2 regions of the Thioalkalivibrio sp. ALE11 genome follow, and region 2 is predicted to be linked to the other one. Evidence: riboswitches for the same ligand, from Rfam matches in the RefSeq annotation. Region 2 holds a riboswitch; the other holds the start of a gene.
The links. A riboswitch is a leader RNA that binds a small molecule or an ion and turns the genes downstream of it on or off. The one in region 2 is predicted to bind cobalamin.

Region 1 (3,414 bases), on a different contig from region 2:
GCATCCACCGCGGCCTCGACGGCCTTGGTCGCGATTTCGGGTGTCAGGCTGGGGGTGTTGAACGTGGCCGAATCGGCATGAACGGGCGCGGCGGCCAGAGTCATCAGGCCGCCGGCCAACAGTGCTGAACGCATGGATGGGGACATATCAACCTCCAGGGTTGTGTGGACTCCACCCATTCTTGTAGGTGCCGTTCGGGGATTTGGCAAGCTCCGTTTCGGGACGCCCGCCACGTTCCGGTCCGGCTCAACGGTTTCCGCAACCGGCGCGGTCGACCGCCTTCAGGCCACCCGGCCAACCCGCTCGGGCGCCGCATCATCGGCCATCACCGGCGGGTACTGGCGAGCGAGCTCGCGCGCCGCCAGGACGAAGGTGTTCACCTGCGTGGCGTGCTCGCGCAGCTTGTGCGCCAGATCCGGGTCCTCGCTGACCTCGTCCACCACCACGCCGTCCGGGCGCTCTTCCACGTGCACTTCGATGCGCCCGCGCTGCTCGAAAAGGGTGCGATACAGCGGATCACGGTCACGCAAGTGTGCGCTCTCGCGCAGCCGCCGATGCAGTTCCGGCACGTGCACCCGCAGCAGTGCGGCCAGTTCCGGATCCGTTGCCGTCGTCACCGTCCGGGTACCACCCTCGATGAACTCCAGCTCCCTCCGGATTGCGTCGTGGGACTCCAGCAGGCGCTGAAAGACCACCTGCTCACGCTCGTGCTGCTTGCGGGCTTCGGCGTCAAGGTGACCGCCGCAATCGATCATTCTCAGGTGCATCGTCATGGTCTGTCGGCCTCTTGCTGATGATCCTGCCCGGAAGAAGCAATCTCCCTGCCAACTCGTATTTCCCGCCATGACGCGGCCACATGCCGATGCCGCCGATCCGGTCACGCCCTGAACTGCGAATATTGGCAGCTGCTAATACAATAAAATGCCACCTGTGACACCCGAACGCTCGCAAGTTACTGTCAAAAGGGGAAAATCATCTCCAAAAAATTTTCGAATATGGATTGATTCCAATTTGCGGCCGTGTATAATTCCCATTGTCGAGTCGACGGCAGCTCAGCGTCGGTTCGCCATGCAGGGGCCCCTGGCCCCTTCTCTCCTCCATCTCTTCTGGATTTTGCCGTCGGCTCTCGGTGCCCCCCGCACCGACCCGGCGGCCCTTTTTTAAATCCGTCCGATCTGGATCCCGAAGCAAACCACATGCCAGGCACTGGCCGCCGCGACCGTGGGTCAACCGGACACTGTTGGTTTGACACAACACATTAGTCCTCACTAATATTCCGTCTCCCCCGGGTGCTTCGTCGCCATCCCGACGACGAGTGAAACGGGAAGTCCGGTGCGTGCCCGGCCTCGACCTGCGCACAAGTCCGGCGCTGCCCCCGCAACGGTAGGCGGGTCACGGCAGACCCATGCGAACCACTGCGAAGAACGCGTCCGTTCAGGGCGTACTTCGCGGGAAGGTGGTCTGCCCCGGAGCCAACGGCTCCAGCCCGCAAGCCCGGAGACCGGCCCGGAGGACAACGGAGAACCGCGGGGAGCGGTATCGCCGGGCGAATCGACATCGCTGCGCGTCGTTCACGACGCGCCGACGATGGCGCACGCCCGCACCCCCGCGGTCGACACCCACGACCACGGCGCACGGGCGGTGCGCAAAGAGAGTTCGCAATGTTCCCGAAGAAGAGATTTCCCGCGGCCCTGCTGGGCGGTGCCGCGGCCGTGCCCTTGTTGCTGGCGGCACCGCCGGCCACCGGCGAAGAAGACCCCGACGATTCCGCACGGGTACTGCCACAGGTCACCGTAACGGCGGCGACCCGCACCGAGCGTCTGGTGGAGAACACGCCCGCCTCCACCGAAGTGATCACCGGCGAGGACATCCGTCGCAGCGGGGCGACCATGCTGGACGAGGCCCTGCAGGCCGGATCCAGCCTGTTTACCGGTGCCGACGGCAACCGCTTCTCGATCCGCGGCGGCGGCCGCGCCGACATCGTCTACATGCTGGATGGCCGCCGGATCAGCGGCACCTCCGGCCGCGGCTTCGAGCTCAACCGCATCCCGGTCAGCCACGTGGAGCGCATCGAGATCGTGAAGGGCCCCGGCAGCGTGGTGTACGGCTCGGATGCGGTGGCCGGCGTGATCAACGTGATCACCCGCCGGCCGGATGCGGGTTTCGAAGGCAGCGTGGAGCTGCAGGGCGGCATGCCCGCCAGCGCCGATGGCGGGGAGCGCATCAACGGTTCGCTGTTTCTGGGCGGCGGCACCCGCGACACCCGGTTCCGGCTGCTGGCGGATGTGCTGGACCGCGAAGCGTATTCCGAAGGCGCCATTGCCGACGTGCGCATCGCCGAGCAGGGCGAGCAGGTCCGGCCGTCGGAGTCCGGCGCGCTGGATGATGACCACGCGATCCAGGACCGCTACGCCTTCGACGAGGACCGCCGCGAGAGCGCGCGGGTCTACAACCTGCGCGCCGGCGTCAGCCACTGGTTCACCGACGACTTCAACGTGGAGCTGGAGGCCGGCCTGCTGCGCGAAGAGCGCGAGCGGCGCTTCCTGCACGAGCGTCCGCCGGTGGCCACCGGCTACACGAACAACAATGGCGATCCGGTGCGCGCCCTGCAGTTCCCGGCACAGCGCAGCGAGGACAGCGAGCGGCGCGATCTGGCCGTGGCCGCCGAATGGTTCGTGACCGACACCCTGGAGCTGAATTACCAGGCCTACGAAAGCAAGTTCGAGATGGACCGCTCCAACACCTTCCTCGAGGCCGCGGACTTCGGCTTCGATGCCACCGGGGACAGCGAATTCGGCCCGCGCGAGGTCACCTTCACCGACCGCGTCCACGACTTCGCCGCCACCTGGCGGCCCGACGCCCGCCACACGGTACTGACCGGCTTCGAACACAAGCATCAGACCTACCGCGACCGCGAACCGGCGCACGAGCCGGAAGACGACCAGTGGGTCGGCGGGGTGTTCCTGCAGCACGAATGGGCGATCAGCGAGCGCCTGGATCTGGTCTACGGCGCCCGCCACGACGAGACCTCCACCGAGGTCGACAACACCTCGCTGCAGGCCGGCGCGGTCTATCGCCTGGCCCCCGAGGCCCGGCTGCGCGTGCAGTATGCCGAGGGGTTCAAGCTGCCGGAATTGCGTTCGTTCCACGTGGACACCCTGAACCCGCGCGGACAGCGGGTGCTGGGCGCCCATGTCGTCGATCCGGCTGTCGGCAAGACGCGCCATGAACTCGACCCCGAGACCAGCCGCAATGCCGAGCTCGGCATCGCCGGCGACCTGCGCCTGAGCGACACCACCACGGGGCATTACGACGTGGGCCTGTTCTATACCGAGTTCGATGACCGGATCGCGCAGACCCAGAGCGATGGCGACTACCGCACGTTCCGCAACGTGAGCAACGCCCGCGCCCGCG
Region 2 (3,414 bases):
CTTGAACGCGGTGCCGTAGCTGGCGCGCAGGCGCAGGGCGTCGCTGGCCTGCATGCCCCAGGCGACCTGGCCGGTGGTCTTGTCACCGAACTCCTCGTTGTCGTCGTAGCGCAGCGAGCCTTCCAGATCGTGGTTACCGAGTTCGGTGCGCACGACCGAATAGACACCCACGTTATAACGTGAGTCTTCGTCGTAGTCGGCGGTACTGTCGACACGGTCCTCGTAGGCGTCTACCCCGGCGATCAGGTCGGTGCGCTCCCCCAGGCGGACATCGTTGCGCCAGGTCAGCTGATCCCGCTTTGTATCGAATCTCGAAGAGAAAAATCCGCCCGCGAAATTGTCGTTTTCGTCCCGACTATGGGCCACTGCAAGCTCGGTATCCCAGCGATCAAGAACGGGCAACCGGAGACCGGCCTGCATCGCCGCATGGACGAAATCGGTTTCATCCTGGAAACCATCGAACTCGGTATTGCCTTCGGAATAGAGGACATTGCCGAAAAGTTCGATCCCGTTGTCGAGGCGGTGGGCAACCTTGCCGGCCAGCGAGGTGTTGTCATAGCCATCCGGATCGTCGTCACCCACGTCGTCCTGCACGTCGATGCCCTCGGTATCGAACATACTGACGGACAGGCTGTAATCGGTGCGCCCGGTGCCGCCGGCCACGCCGAGCCCGGCCTCCCAGGTGCTGAAGCTGCCGGCGCCGAGGAAGGCATTGACCCGCGGCGGCCCTTCGCGGCCCGCGCGGCTGAAGACCTGGGTCACCCCGCCGATGGCATCGGAGCCGTAGATGGAGGTGCGCGGCCCGCGCACGATCTCCACGCGATCGATCTCTTCGGGCGGCAGGAACTGCCAGCTGGCGCCGCCGCTGGTGGCCGAGCCCATGCGCACGCCGTCGATCAGCATCAGGTGGTGATCGGAGTTCGTTCCCCGAAGGAAGACACTGGACGTCTTGCCGAACGGGCCATTACCCGCCACCGAGACCCCGGCGCGTCCCTCCACCAGATCGGTGAACTGGCGCGGCTGCAGGCGTTCGATCTCTTCACGGTCGATGACGGTCACCGAGGCGAGGGCCTCGTCGACGGTCTGGCTGAGACGGGTCGCAGTGACCTGAACGGGTTCCAGGGTCGCGGAGTCGGAGTCGGTGCCCGGCGCCTCGTCGGCCACGGCCGGGGACAAGGCTGCAACGATGGCTGCGGAAAGGATACTGCGTTTCATGTCTTCGGATCTCCCGGCGAGCCGCCCGCACGCCGCTGGTTCACGGGGATCGCGCCGGCGCGAGGGATGAAGACGAGGAACGCATTCCCGGCGGGAAACGGGTACGGGGACCCGTGGCGGGAACGGTCATCCGTCTCGCACGCCCTCCGCGTGCCGCACGACCATTCCCCGGCCGGTCTCCGGGCTGACGAGCGGGAGATTCCCGGCGGGCGGCGCCTTCCCGTGTCCATGACACAGTGGCATTCGGCCGCCAGCCTCGAGGATCCACTGCCGAAGGACTCCGGAATGGATCCGCGCTCGATCACCGTTGCGGGGGCAGCGCCGGACTCGCGCGTGAGCGCTCACCGGACTTCCCGTTTAACCCGGCGGCGAAACCGCCAGGGCACCGAGGAACGGGGCGCAGGGTACATGAGGCCCCCCTGATTTTCCACCCGTGCTCTCCGGCCGACCGCGCGGCGTTCAGGTCTGCCGCGCCTCCTCGGCCTGGCGATAGCGGGCGCCACGACGCAGCAGGCGGCCCCATTCCTTGTCCTGGACCATCGCGTCGAATTCCGGCGAGCGCTCGGCACGCAGGGCCACCGGGTGGGACTCGTCCCCGGTGTTCTGCGCCAGCATCGCCAGGCGCTCGGGGTTGGCCCGGTAATGGGTCTCGAGAAAGCCGCGCATGCCGTCGGTCAGCGGCAGGTGGTAGACCCGGGTCAGGCGCAGCGCGAGCCGCTCCGCCGCGCGCCCGAGGTCCTGACGGACCATGCGCACCATGGCGGAGCCCAGCCCGGCCTTGGCGTCGGCGCTCATGCCCACGTACAGCCCGCCGAGATAGGCTGCGGGACTCGCATAGATCGCCCGCTGGATACCGGGGTTGCTCAGCTCCACCAGCGGGTCGAGCAGCAGCGCCAGCTGGATGCCGATGCGCTTGGCGGTATCGCCGTCCAGCGGCTTCTTGCCGAAGAAGATGAAATCGCCCTCGCGCCGGATCTGCAGCTCCTCGAGATATTCGCACAGACCGTCGGCCAGCCGGATCTTCTGATCATCGTCCAGTTCGATCAGCTCCTCCGACACCCGGATCCGCCGGGCCGAACGCTTCTGCCAGCGCTGAGCACCCTTGCGGTCACGTTCGCGCCGGCGCAGGTTTTCCCAGCGTTCCACCGCATTGGCGTAACGGCTCTGCGCCTGCATCAGGCGGTCCCGGGCTTCACGCAGCTCTTCCACCTGCGACATCGCGGCACCGAGGATACGGCCGTCGGGGCTCTTCACGTCCGGCTCCGCCTCCAGCATGGTCCGCAGGCCGGCCAGCACCTGCTGTCCCATGACCGGCAGGGGTTCGCGCAGATGCTGCTGGGTGATGCCACTGGTCTCGCTCTGCGCCAGCAGCATCCCCAGCGAGCGGAGACGGCTGATCACCCCGGCCTGGGCCACGCGGAAGCGGTTGCTCTGGTATTCCAGCCGGTCCAGCGCCCGGCCCAGCTGCCAGGGCCCCGACCATTCGAAACTCAGGCGCTTGATCTGGCGCCCGTTGACCAGCTCGAAGGCGAGCACGAAGATCGCCTGGACATCATCCAGGGTGCAGCGCGTAAGGTCATCCGCATCCGCCGCGGAGAACAGGCGTTCGAGAAACTGGTCGATGCGGCGCACGCCGTCCTCGCGCGTCGGCGCGACCCCGCGCAGGCGGTCACGCAGCAGCTCGGCGAGATCCGAATCCTCGGCGTGCAGCCGCTCGAGCGCGGCCATGCGCGCGTCGGCGGTGGCCTCCACCAGGTCCGCGACCCGCGCATGCAGCCCCAGACGCCGATAGATCTCGATCTGCTCGGCGGTGGAGGCCAGCGTCGGGTCGCCGGTCATTTCGCGCACCGCGACCGCCACCGCCTCCGGGGAGACCTCCACCTCGTGCAACAGCACCGCCGCCGACTGGCGCCGCCGCATGTCCGGCGTCATCTCGCCCATGGCCAGGTCACGGGTCGCGAACAGCAGATCCGGCAGCAGATCGATGGTATTGCGCAGCTGGACCTGCGAGCGCTCCTGACGCCGCCCGCGGGTCGCATCGGCGACAAAGCGCGCGATCAGGCCGATCACCCCGAACAGCAGGGTGTAGACCGCGAAGAAGACGAAGTTCTGGGTGGGAGCCGCATGGCCGAACCCGAGGAAATAGCCGCCCTGCATCGCGAGGAAGGTCACGGGACCGGCCGCCCACAAAAGCTGCAG

Region 1: linked by a shared signal. The riboswitch ahead of F620_RS0113465 (TonB-dependent siderophore receptor) and the one ahead of F620_RS0105125 (TonB-dependent receptor domain-containing protein) in region 2 are both predicted to bind cobalamin.

The regions. Positions count from the first base shown of each region.
Region 1 is NZ_KB906192.1:1,714-5,127, reverse strand. Features, by position in the region: gene F620_RS0113475 (heme-binding protein) at 1-146, opposite strand, end outside; gene F620_RS0113470 (hypothetical protein) at 282-773, opposite strand; cobalamin riboswitch at 1,271-1,525, shown strand; gene F620_RS0113465 (TonB-dependent siderophore receptor) at 1,662-3,414, shown strand, end outside.
Region 2 is NZ_KB906166.1:236,563-239,976, reverse strand. Features, by position in the region: gene F620_RS0105125 (TonB-dependent receptor domain-containing protein) at 1-1,215, opposite strand, end outside; cobalamin riboswitch at 1,368-1,620, opposite strand; gene F620_RS0105120 (hypothetical protein) at 1,675-3,414, opposite strand, start outside.